Regions from separate parts of the Shewanella sp. T24-MNA-CIBAN-0130 genome, predicted to be linked through region 3. Evidence: predicted binding sites of a transcription regulator. Region 3 holds the regulator's gene; each other region holds the start of a gene.
What was found. The regulator sigma-54, encoded in region 3, starts transcription at its own class of promoters, with help from an activator protein. The targets are predictions, from matches to a motif close to GTTGGCACGNNNNTNGNNT.
Positions count from the first base shown of each region.

Region 1: a site for sigma-54 is predicted at 1,280-1,298, ahead of AAEZ02_RS17440 (DUF3192 domain-containing protein). Genes of this name have one in related genera too.
Region 2: a site for sigma-54 is predicted at 1,734-1,752, ahead of AAEZ02_RS13050 (flagellar hook-length control protein FliK). Genes of this name have one in related genera too.
Region 4: a site for sigma-54 is predicted at 1,943-1,961, ahead of AAEZ02_RS06935 (YggN family protein). Genes of this name have one in related genera too.

Region 1 is NZ_JBEOPP010000053.1:4,424-7,615, forward strand. Features, by position in the region: gene AAEZ02_RS17430 (GNAT family N-acetyltransferase) at 1-399, opposite strand, end outside; gene AAEZ02_RS17435 (DUF2789 domain-containing protein) at 574-810, shown strand; gene AAEZ02_RS17440 (DUF3192 domain-containing protein) at 845-1,228, opposite strand; gene AAEZ02_RS17445 (hypothetical protein) at 1,386-1,754, shown strand; gene AAEZ02_RS17450 (Zn-ribbon-containing protein) at 1,755-2,528, shown strand; gene syd (SecY-interacting protein) at 2,605-3,192, opposite strand, start outside.
Region 2 is NZ_JBEOPP010000030.1:22,853-26,044, forward strand. Features, by position in the region: gene AAEZ02_RS13040 (response regulator) at 1-688, opposite strand, end outside; gene AAEZ02_RS13045 (MlaA family lipoprotein) at 754-1,533, opposite strand; gene AAEZ02_RS13050 (flagellar hook-length control protein FliK) at 1,877-3,192, shown strand, end outside.
Region 3 is NZ_JBEOPP010000003.1:144,243-147,434, forward strand. Features, by position in the region: gene rapZ (RNase adapter RapZ) at 1-358, opposite strand, end outside; gene ptsN (PTS IIA-like nitrogen regulatory protein PtsN) at 355-798, opposite strand; gene hpf (ribosome hibernation promoting factor) at 801-1,088, opposite strand; gene AAEZ02_RS02420 (RNA polymerase factor sigma-54) at 1,114-2,598, opposite strand; gene lptB (LPS export ABC transporter ATP-binding protein) at 2,741-3,192, opposite strand, start outside.
Region 4 is NZ_JBEOPP010000011.1:83,946-87,137, forward strand. Features, by position in the region: gene trmB (tRNA (guanosine(46)-N7)-methyltransferase TrmB) at 1-506, shown strand, start outside; gene AAEZ02_RS06925 (YggL family protein) at 543-869, shown strand; gene glsB (glutaminase B) at 876-1,790, shown strand; gene AAEZ02_RS06935 (YggN family protein) at 2,029-2,841, shown strand.

The DNA of each region.
Region 1 (3,192 bases), on a different contig from region 3:
TCCGCATTTTTGAGAAGGAAGATGTTCTAAAATACAGGTTTCTTTTTGCATTAATCCCTGAGTTGATTTCCAGCCAGTCCCTAACATCATTTTGAAACGCCAATGCCAATAACGTCCCTCGCCCAGCGGCACTTGTTGAGTAATAACACACGCAACACCGATTAAACGGTCACCGTCAAATAGGCCAATCAAAGGTTGTTCTTGTTGCCATAATTCATTTAACTCTTCACGAATAGCGGCACGAAGTTTTTGTTCATATTGTTGAGTATCTTGTTGGCCGAGTACCTCGATAAAATAAGGGTCATCATGATAAGCATTATAGAGAATGGAAGCTGCAACCCGTATGTCTTCAGCGGTTAAATACACTGCACGTAGGGTTTCCAAGGTGTTATTGTCCATTATTATTCCTTGTTGATTAACTCTCTGAACTTAATTTAACAAGTTTGAAACAATCTACAAGTTTTGTTTATGCGTTTGACCTACAAAACGGTTATATACGACAGTTGTTTGCATTTTTTGTCATCAAGATTGATACTGAATTTATCGACTTAACCATTACAAGGAATGCATCAAATGGACACAACATTAAATGATCTAAGTCACTTATTTAAGCAATTAGGTTTGCCTCATCATCAAGAGGGGATCGATGACTTTGTTATCCAAAATAAACTTGATAAGCACACATTAATCACTGATGCTAATTGCTGGAACCCAGCTCAAAAAGCATTTTTAAAAGAGGCATTATTAGAAGACGCCCAATGGTCAGAAGTGATTGACCAATTGGACGTGATGATGCGAGCTGAAGCGTAATTGATTGTTAATGTCAGATGACGTGACTCAATGACTAAATTTGTTTATAGGCGGCGTCACCCCAGCCCACTAAAACGTCGTCTCGGAACACAATTGGCGTGCATTCGTCTTTAGTTGTTTTACCATCACCTTCAGCCCATTGGGTGCGATAGAACAACACTTTGATAGACTGCTCGGCGCGGTCCTGAGTCGGCTTAGCATAAGCTTCGCTGAAATCTGCTATGCCCATCAGGGTTGTCACTTGATCACTGCTCATTCCCATAGACAATTTGGTAATTAGTTGACGATTTTCATCCTGTTGCTCTTGCCAATAGTCAGCACTTTTACCCGATTCATGACCACCAACACTGATCACACAACCACTTAACATCAGTGATGTTGCGCCAATTAATCCTGCTGCGATAAGTTTTAATTTCATGTTGCGTCCTTTTTGTTAAAATATAATCCGAATTGTATTTACATAGTCTTTAAGCCAAAATCGTGCCACAATTAATATATTGATTTATATGGGTTTATTTTTAATATCACATGCGTTAGTTAATCTCACTATAAAACATTAAGGAATTTCACCAACAATGAGTCCAATTGAACAGGTGCTTGCAGCAGCTAAATCGATTGCCAACAATGGACATACTCCCAGTTTAGCGCTGATAAAAAGTCGCTTAGGTAATCGAATTTCAATGCCAATCCTGATCCAAGGTTTACAGCAATTTAAAGCGTTACCTAAATCTGAATGGCAGCACATAGCAGAATTAACGGACATGCAATCAATGGCAGATGTGCCAACTGATGAGCAACCCGATCCTATCGCTCAAGTCACCCAACAGGTTATCGCCATGCAACAACAGATTAATCAGCTGAGCCAACGAGTCGCTGAGCTAGAACGCCAATTAGCAAACCAGGTCGTCCAAAGCAATATAATTAATAATAAGGTCGACCAATAAATGTTTGTCTTCGAACTGCGTTTTGAATGTTTTGCCGACACCACCATTGAGGCGGCAGAAAAAGCCATTAATGCGTTTCTTGAAGCTCTTCGGGCTAATGGACAAATTCTTGGACGTGAATTTGCGGTCGCCTTTAATGACGGCGAATTTAGGGCTCGTTTGTTATTACCCGAAAAAACCAGTCTGGCTAATCGCTATAATAGCCCTTGGGTAAAAGTGACATTAGCAGGCTTGACGGCAGCCAAACTATTGGCGCCTAGAGAAAAATTCATCGGCCAAGACATCAACTCTGAAGCCAGTAATACCGACGCCCCGTCATGGCAGGTGTTGTATACCAGTTATGTGCATATGTGTTCACCGCTTCGCAATGGCGATAATCTGCTGCCAATACCTTTATATCAACTGCCAGCAACTTTTAATGGCGATCATAAACGCATCATAAAATGGCAAACAGAATGGCAAGCGTGTGATGAACTGCAAATGGCAGCAGCTACAAAAGCTGAGTTTGCAGCATTAGATGAAATAACTCGGACAGACAGTGACCTATTTAGACGCGGTTGGGATTTACGTGGCAGGATAGAATATTTAACTAACATCCCCACCTATTATTACTTATACCGTGTGGGTGGCGAGTCATTAGAAAGCGAAATGAACAGGGAGTGTCCACGTTGTGGCTCACAGGCTTGGAAGCTGGAACAACCGCTTTTAGATCTATTCCATTTTCGCTGTGAACCCTGCCGCATAGTGTCGAATTTATCTTGGGATCATCAATAAGCAGATTAAAACACTCAGTAACCACATCATTCAAAGACTGAACGATGTGTTTTGCTGCCATTTCAAAGTGTATATATTATTGTTTACCGCGTAACGATTGCCACATGGTTTTGATCCGCTGCAAGATACCCGGATGATCGGCAACAATCTCAGTTTCTTCAATCGGTTTAACCGGCGGTTTTATCAGTGGAGATAGTTGCTGCAGAAATTCAGTTAATGACGGCGCAATTTGAGTGCTTTGTTTCTGGCCTGGTATTTCGATCCATACACTGCCATCATCGTTGTTTACCGTTAGCATTTGATCATCATCACCTGTTACACCAATAAACCAAGTAGATGGTTGTTTAAGCTTTTGTTTCATGATCAAATGGCCAATTACATTTTGTTGCAAATTCTCAAAGTCGGCTTGATTCCACGCTTGAATTAATTCACCGTCGCCAAACGAGGCCGTAAACGGTAATGGTGCTGAAAAATATTGGCCATAAAATGCATGAATATCTTGGTGTAACTGAATATTTAATGCATGCTCCACATTGCTAAAATCAGCTGCATTATCCCGTTTAACAGGCTGCCAGAACACTATTTCATCGCGATTTGCATCAAACGTTCCTTGAATACATATTGAGTCTTCGCCCAAAGGATAATAGCGCGGAAATTCAGATAA
Region 2 (3,192 bases), on a different contig from region 3:
TGCGCAATAATACACAGCCAAAAGCAGCACTATTATCTTCAGGAGAAAAATGCGCCATATACATCACTAAGTGATGATCGCCCACCATAGTCGAATCGATAAAGTAAGCACTAACATCATTATTTTTAAACAGACTGTAATTAATATCCGCTTTAGGATAATAAATATGCGACGCAGGAAATAATTGCTGCTGAACACTTTTGGCAGCATGAGAATTTTGCTCAAGGAGGTATAAATTATCAGTGAGCTCTTGGTAAGATAAATCATTCATTTCTTGTAAATGCGATTGCCCTGATGCATTCATCGGCGTAGCGGCTGAATGCATCGCTTGAACGATTGCTTGTTCAATAATGAATAAGTCAGCAATAGGCTTAATCAGATAGTCACTGGCACCGAGGCGCAATGCATCTACAACATCAGACATCACATCATTACCAGAAATAACAATAGCGGGTATAGCAGGATTAATAACTTGCATTTGCTTAAGCATAGACAAACCATCAAGGCCTGGCATGCTTAAGTCAGCAATAACAATATCAAAGATAGCATGGGAAAAAAGGGTTATGCCTTCATTTCCATCACATGCTTGTTGAACCCGAGCACCTTGCTGCTGTAAAAAATCAGCAACGACATGGCGAAATATCGGGTCATCTTCAACAAAGAGGATCTCGACATCAGTTAGTGCCATACAACAACCTCACAGACATACAACACCCCCGCAGACATAACTGTCGAGGAGCCTGTATGCCTCGACTATTCAAGCTCATCTAAATACTCATCAAGTAACTCATCATCTGCTTGAGATGATGGAACATCACCATCAAAAACTTTGTAATCCATATGCTGTAAATAGGCATTTTTTACAAAAGCATAAGGATCAAGAGCATTGTCTAATAATCTTTCTTGATCAATGGCTTTAGAGCGGGCATCCAAACCTTTTAAGCCCCATTTTAGTACTGACTGCCACATCGTTAATTCCGATAAAGGAAAGTATAGACCATCCACCCAATCAGAGGCGATTTCTCTTGTCACGATTGGGCCATAAAATGGTGCCATAAAATAAGGACCATTTGGCGTACCATAATAACCTAACACTTCGTTGAAATCGTCTTGTTTGCGATGCATCCCCATCATGTCAGCAACATCCACTAAACCCAGTAAGCCTATGGTGGTATTAACCGTAAAACGCCCGCCAGCATTAGCTGCCCACTTCCACTTACCTTGGAGGGTATTATTCACTAGAGAGCTAGGCTCTTCTAAGTTATAAACAAAATTATTGACCCCTGTTCTTACTGGGTTTGGAACATAATTTTTATAACTATGAGCGACTGGGCGGATAATATATCTGTCTAAAAGCAGATAGTTAAAATCCCACATTGTGCGGTTAATCCCTTCAAATGGATCGAGAGGATCATTATATTTGAACTCAACCGCAGCGAGTGTTGATGTGTCAACTTGAGGTGCTTCGGCTTCGGCATACACTGGCATGCTAACAGCAACGATCACCTGAAGTAATATCCATTTATACTTCATATAACTCTCTTTAAAATAACAAAAGGTCTCACTCAACAAACTGCCATTTCTATCTTTTTATTAAAGCAATTTTTGTTCAAGTCGATATAATTTAGCAAGCAAGTGTTAGGCTGATATCTTACAATATTTAACAGTCAGTCCTTGCTTATACGTGTCTGTTGCCAGCAATCGTTCATTATCATGGTAATTAAACCATATGAGTTGCCCCAATAATGGTAACAGGGGGCTAAGGATAGTGCGCCTTTTGACAATATCAATCAAAAAATTGTAAATGAAGTTGATATTCTTCACTGACATCTTGGTTGATTTCGATAGATAAACATATTCGTTTGATAGGATTTATATGACAGTGCCAACAACGCTTCCCAAAAAAGCGGTTAATACCGACACATTTAAACCTGCTGATGCAAGTCAGAAACCGCTGTCAGATCGTAAACAAACTCAAACTGATAGCGCTTCTTTGCCTGTGCAAACGTCAAATGAAAAATCCGTTTTATCCACGTCATCTTCCACAAAATCAGATTTAGCCCCAGTATTACTAGCGGTCAAGGTTTTGCAACCACCAGCAAGCGCACAAGTCAGCATCACCATTGAAAATCAACACTATCAACTAAACAAAACCGCTGAACTGCAAAAATTATTACAACAAACAGCCCAAGTCGTGATTGCAAGCGATCAAGCTAAACTTTTGGCACGCGCCGCGTCCAGCGTAAATCAGCCCCAGGGCCAAGTCGAAGTCATTAATAACCCAGTTCCTGCGCCAACACCTCTGACGGCTTCAGCGGGGTCAACCATCACATCGCCAGCCCAAACGGTCGCGACTCAATTAGTGCTTTTAGCACAACCCATTCAGCTTGCCTTACCACAAGCGTTTGAGGAACTAGCAAAACAAAATGGTGTTTCAACACAACAGCTTACAACGTTAGCAACAAGGCCTCAAGGTTATCCACTGCCTACAGCCGTAATAGACCAAGACCAAAATCAACTAACGTTTGCCGGTGGCACAAGCATCAAACTATCACCAAATACCGCTCTACATCCGGGCCAATATTTAGCCAAAGTCGTGGTGCAACAGCAGCAACTACAACTTGCTCTAACACCCGTCATTGCAGAAGTAAGCGTAAATTTAACTAAACTCACAACAACGCCGCAAGCAGCCCTGTCGCCTCAAGCGACAAACATCATCATCACTAAAAATGAACCGGCACAAATCCTCAGCCAGTTTCTAAAAAAACTAGAATCAACACCATTGCCAAAAATTGATAATGCGATTAAAGGAAATGATAGCCAACAAAAAGTTCCCTATGGATTAACTGCGTCTTCGCCAAAAATAGCCCCCGATAGTCGCGCAGTAAAAACAGCGGCAACGGTAACACAGCAACAAAGCCAATCCACACTATCGGCACAGCAAGCGAGTCTAACCAAAAACACTAGCAACATGGCACCGCAGGCAAATCTAGCCAACACCACTAGCAACACGGCACAGCAAACTAATCTAACCAACACCACTACCGCCAATACGGCACCGCAAGCCAGTCTAACCAACACCACTAACGCCAATACGGCACAGCAAGCTAATCGACCCAACACTACCGCCAACACGGCACAACAAGTCACGCTACCGATAACATTATTAGCGCAACAGCACACACCCAAGGC
Region 3 (3,192 bases):
CTTCTAATTTGATCGCTTCTTGCAGTGAAATATGATTTTTAGATAACGGGTGCAATCGGCGTGTTTCGCTGTAGCGTTTAAGTAACACTTTATCATTGGAATTTAGAAAGAAGCTGATAATTTCAGTGTCATGTTCAAGTAGGGCTAATTGGTCTTGAAGCACTTTGCCTTGTTCAGCAATGTTGCGGACATCAACACTAATCGCAACTAAATCATTACTGCCCTTGAGCTGAGCGAGTAATGTGCCAATGAGGGGTAGAGGCAAATTATCGACACAATAATATCCTAGGTCTTCTAATACTCTTAAGGCAACGGATTTCCCTGAACCTGAACGTCCCGATACTATGACAAGTTTCATGCAGTTATAACCCGATAAAGTTCTGTTGCGTTGTGGCTTTTGCGAAGCTGTTTCAATATTTGCTTATCGCTGAGCTTTTTAGCCATACTCGATAACGTGCCTAAATGTTGTTGGCACTGGTCTGCAGGTACTAACAAAGCAAATAAAATATCCACGGGCTGCTTATCAATTGCATCAAAGGCAATGGCTTCTTCACATTTAACAAATATCGCGATGGGGTGATCGATGGTCGTTAATCGACCATGAGGTATCGCAATGCCATTTCCTATACCTGTGCTACCCATTTTTTCTCTCGCTAATAGGCTTTCAAAAACCTCTTGCGAAGACAGGGTTGGATACTGGGCAGCGACTAAATTGCTGATGAGTTCCAGTACTTTTTTCTTACTGCCCGGTGTGGCACAGGTAGTGCATTCCGGCTGCAGAATGGTACAAAGTTCCATCGTTAGTGTTTTGTATACTTCTCTTTGTGTTTAATTACCTGACGGTCGAGTTTATCGATCAGGGCGTCTATTGCAGCATACATATCAGTATTTTCTGACATAGCAAAAATCTCTGCGCCATTAACGTGGATTTTGGCTTCTGCTTTTTGTTGTAATTTGTCTACATGGAGTACAACGTGTACATTATGGATCTGATCGAAGTGTCGTTCAAGCTTTGAAAATTTACCATTAACATACTCACGTAAAGATTCAGTTATTTCGACATGACGTCCAGTCAGATTTATATCCATAGAAAATCCTCCACAACCTTGTAGGTTATAAACTCTTACGTTGGTTTGAGGGCGGGATTAGCATTGCTTCTCGGTATTTTGCAATCGTACGACGAGCAACGTTTATGCCTTGTTCTGCCAGAAGTTGAGCCATTTTACTGTCACTCAATGGTTTTTTCTGGTTTTCTGCGGCAACCAGCTTTTTGATAAAAGCACGAATTGCTGTTGATGAGCATTCCCCGCCATCGTCAGTGCTGACATGGCTAGAGAAGAAGTACTTTAGTTCAAATAGTCCACGTGGGGTGTGCATATATTTTTGTGTGGTGACTCGTGAAATTGTCGATTCATGCATTTCTACTGCTTCAGCAATATCATTTAGCACCATAGGTTTCATGGCTTCTTCACCGTATTCAAAGAAGCCTTGCTGAAATTGCACAATGCAATTTGCCACTTTGAGTAGAGTATCATTGCGGCTTTCGATACTTTTAATAAACCATTTAGCCTCTTGCAAATGGCCTCGAATAAATTGACTGTCAGACTGATTTTTACTGCTTCTAGCCATGGCGGCGTATTGCTGATTAACGCCAATTTTGGGCATATTGTCTGGGTTTAACTCTACAACCCAACGGCCATTTTTCTTTAGTACCGTGACATCGGGAATAACGAATTCGTCATCGGTGGCGGTGATCAATAAGCCTGGACGAGGATTGAGTGATTGGATTAGGGTGATGGCGTCACGTAACTCATTTTCTTTTAGCTTAGTTTTGCGCATCAATAATCTAAAATCACGCCCAGCAATTAAGGTTAAATAGTCTTTGATTAGCAAACGGGCATTATCGATATGGGGTGTGGTGTTAGAGAATTGCGCTAATTGGATCAATAAACATTCACTTAAATCACGTGCAGCAACACCAACGGGATCAAAGTGTTGAATTCGTTTTAATACAGCTTCAACTTCATCTAACTCAACATTTTCGTCACCCATGGCTTCGAGAATATCGTCGGTACTTTGGGTTAAATAACCGCGTTCATCCACGGCGTCGATGATCGCTGTGGCAATGGCAAGATCGGTCTCTGAAAATGGAGTGAGATTTTTCTGCCATTCTAAATGTTCATACAGACCTTCGGTGGTTTCACCTTGAAACGGCATGTCATCATCGCGCATGCTAGCACTACCTGAACCTGACATCGGCGAGGCGGTGTACACTTCATCCCATGTAGTATCCATGGCTAAATCATCCATGGTTTCTTTGGTCATAGATTCTGCTGTGTCGACTGTTGAGGTGTCTTTTTCAATATTGACAATGCTGTTGTCACTGAAGTCTGTATCAGCTTGGTCGCGATTTTCTTTTACGGGGTCTTTTGCTTCAGAAAACTCATCTTCTATTTCAAGTAATGGATTTGAATCCAATGCTTGTTGGATTTCTTGCTGTAGCTCCAATGACGATAATTGCAGTAAGCGAATGGCTTGCTGCAATTGTGGGGTCATGGTTAAGTGTTGACCCATTTTAAGTTGGAGTGACGCTTTCATTTACCGCTTATCCCTAGATGATTTCCATAAAAGTGACAATTTATAAAACTGTAATGGATTGTCACGTACATCAATGATGTTTAACGCTGTTTAGATATCGTTCAATCAAATGAGTTAGATAGACTAAAGGCCCGTAAAGTAACTATAGCTTGAATTGTTCACCTAAGTACACCGCCCGAACTTGTTGATTGCTCAATACCTCATCAGGTGTGCCTTCGGCAATTAAATTACCTTGGCTGACGATATAAGCTCGCTCACAGACATCTAACGTTTCACGTACGTTATGGTCGGTAATTAATACTCCTAGACCTCGGCTTTTAAGTTGTTGAATGATTTTTTTTATGTCGATGACAGAAATCGGATCAACACCAGCAAAGGGCTCATCGAGTAGAATAAATTTTGGATTGGCGGCTAAAGCGCGCGCAATTTCAACACGACGACGTTCACCACCCGATAACGACATGCCTAGGCTGTCTCGAATATGGGTAATATGGAACTCTTCTAATAGATGCTCAAGCTGTTCAATACGTTGGTTTGTACTGAGTTCTTTGCGGGTTTGCAACACGGCCATAATGTTGTCATACACTGTGAGTT
Region 4 (3,192 bases), on a different contig from region 3:
TTGGTATGGGTGCATCATTAGTGCAAATGGCAAAAGCAGCCCCAGAACAAAATTTTATTGGCATAGAAGTCCATAAGCCTGGCATTGGTACGTGTCTTTCTGAGGCCGGTGCTGCTGAAGTTACTAACTTACGTGTATATCACCATGATGCAATGGAAGTGCTAGAGCACAGTATTCTTGATGGTTCACTTGCGCGGGTACAATTGTTTTTCCCCGATCCATGGCATAAAAAACGTCATAACAAGCGTCGGATTGTACAAGCTGAGTTTGTACAGCTAGTCCGTCGTAAGCTTAAAATTGGTGGTGTGTTTCACATGGCAACCGATTGGGAAAATTACAGCGAGCATATGTTAGACATAATGAATGCTGCTGAAGGTTATAATAATCAATCAACAACTGGTACAGTTGTCGAACGTCCAGACCACCGTCCGCTTACAAAGTTTGAAGCAAGAGGCCACAGACTTGGTCACGGCGTATGGGATATCATGTTTGAGCGTATCGCTTAATCACTACTACACTTTTTAGCAATCGGAGAATACACCATGGCGCAAAATCGCAGTCGACGTTTACGTAAAAAATTACGAGTTGATGAATTTCAAGAATTAGGTTTCGAAATGAACTGGACATTTAATGAGTCAGTTTCTGAACAAGATATCGATAGTTTGGTTGATCAGTTTATTGCTCAAGTGATTGAACCACGTCAATTAGGTTTCCACGGTGGTGGACACAAGCAATGGGAAGGCATTATGGCTACCCAAACTATCGGTAAATGTACTGATGAAGATATTGCAGCAGTCAATGCATTCTGGAAAGACAAGCCAGTTTCTGACCTTGAAGTCAGTGATTTATATGATATTTGGTGGGGTTAAGCTAAATTGCCAGAGCAATTATTACTTCAAGACGCTGTCGATAAAGTAAGATCGCTATTGGGTAAAGGTAAGGTGGCAGGATATATTCCTGCTCTTGCCTGCGTTGACCCCAACAAAATAGGTATTGCAGTTACCACCATTGACGGTCAAACAATTGGTGCGGGTGATTATCTTGAACCTTTTTCCATTCAAAGTATTTCTAAAGTCTTTAGCCTGACTCAGGCACTTAATTTATATACAGAAGAAGAAATCTGGAGTCGAGTGGGTAAAGAACCTTCTGGGCATTCATTTAACTCGCTTGTACAGGTTGAATTAGAGCGTGGCAAACCACGGAATCCATTTATTAATGCTGGCGCGTTAGTCATTGCGGACTTGTTGCAAGCACGCTTGGGTGCACCTAAACATCATATGCTTGAGGTGGTGCGTCAGTTGAGCCAAAATACCACATTAGCCTTCGACAAAGTGGTAGCAGATTCTGAGTATCAATTTAGTGCACGTAATGCTTCTATTGCCTATTTAATGAAGTCATTTGGTAATTTTAATGGCGACGTGAATACCGTACTTAAAAGCTATTTTCATTATTGTGCGTTAAGGATGAATTGTGCAGATTTGTCCCGGGCGATGTTTTATTTGGCCAATCGTGGTAAGACACTCGATGGCGATAGCTTAGTCTCACCAGTGCAAACTCGGCAGCTTAATGCATTACTCGCAACGTCTGGATTATACGATGGCGCAGGCGAGTTTGCTTACCGAGTGGGTATGCCGGGTAAAAGTGGCGTAGGCGGCGGTATTATTGCGATTATTCCTGGTGACATGTCTATCTGTGTGTGGTCGCCTGAACTCGACAATAATGGCAATTCATTGGCAGGTACAGCCTTACTTGAGCATTTAAGCCAGCAGTTAGGTCGTTCAATTTTTTAATTCCACATCACTTTTTTTAATTTCACATCACTACTCGTAAAATAGACTACTTTTTGGTTTATTTTACGAAGAGGGTGGTGTTTTTTGTTCATTTAGTAGATGTTAAATTTTAAATTTTATAAAAACCACTTATAAATCAAGCGACTATACTTGTTGGCATGACTAGTGCTTTATTGTGCTATAACTAATTATATTGAATAGATTTTATCGATATTCGTTTAACAAAAGGATTTTTATCATGACCAAACAGAAGTTAATTTGTGGTTTAGCGTTAACTAGCATGTTATTCACTGCAGGGGCATTGACTCCAGCCATGGCAAAAATGTCAATTAATGATGAAAAGTGTAACGTGACATTAAACTATGACGTGACCGTTGAACCGAAAAGTTTACAGGTCAGTGATAATGGCAGCGAGAAATATCGCGTTCAACTGGGTCAATTGTATGTCGACGGTAAAGAAGTCGCATTAAATGACAAGCAACGGCTGTTATTAACTCAATATTCTGATGAGCTATCTCGCCAAGTTCCTGAAGTGATTGATTTAGTCACCGACGTTGTGTCGATGGCATCTCAGGCTGTCAATATGGCGCTAACACCAATATTTGGCGATGCCACAGGCGTTCAGATTGATAAGATGATGACAGGTATTCAACAACGCATTGATACTATGGCTTATCAACAAGGTGATAAATTTTATTTAGGCTCAACTGAATCTTCAATGGAACATGCCTTTAATGAAGAGTTTGAGCAAGAAATAGAGCAAATGGTAACGAACTCAATGGGCTCATTAATGATGACATTAGGTAGCCAGATCATGTCTTCTGAAGGTGGTTCGTTTGAAGAGAAAATGAATACTTTTTCACAAAAAATGGACAACGTCGGTAAAGACATCGAGCAACAACTTGAGTCGCAATCTCAAGGTCTGGAGCAACGCGCGACTGAGGTTTGTGATAATTTTGAAGGATTATTAGTGTTAGAAAGTCGAGTGCGTAAAGCCATCCCAGAACTTGCACCTTACACCTTAGCTACGCTAGGCGATATAAAAGAGTAACCTTGTTCAAGCTGTCTTCCCGGACACCTGACCTTCCCCTGTGCTTTTTTAAAGACACAGGGGCTTTTTTTTTCCGCCTATTTTAGCTATTTTGCCGCTATAGCTAGTGTTGCTTTGTTCTGATAAAAAAATTGTCAATTATAAATATACAGCCCGACAGGCTTTTTTTGTTATACTAATAAAAACTATAACAAAATTGCACTCTATTTTTGGATGTGGTTATATTTCGGAGTAGTCATTTGTTTGTGTTGATTTACAGTATTGGTTTGTTTCGGTGCTCATTGAGCATCAACACTATTAATAACTGAATGTTGATATTGTGCTTAGCAAGGTTTAGTTACCAGCAATGGC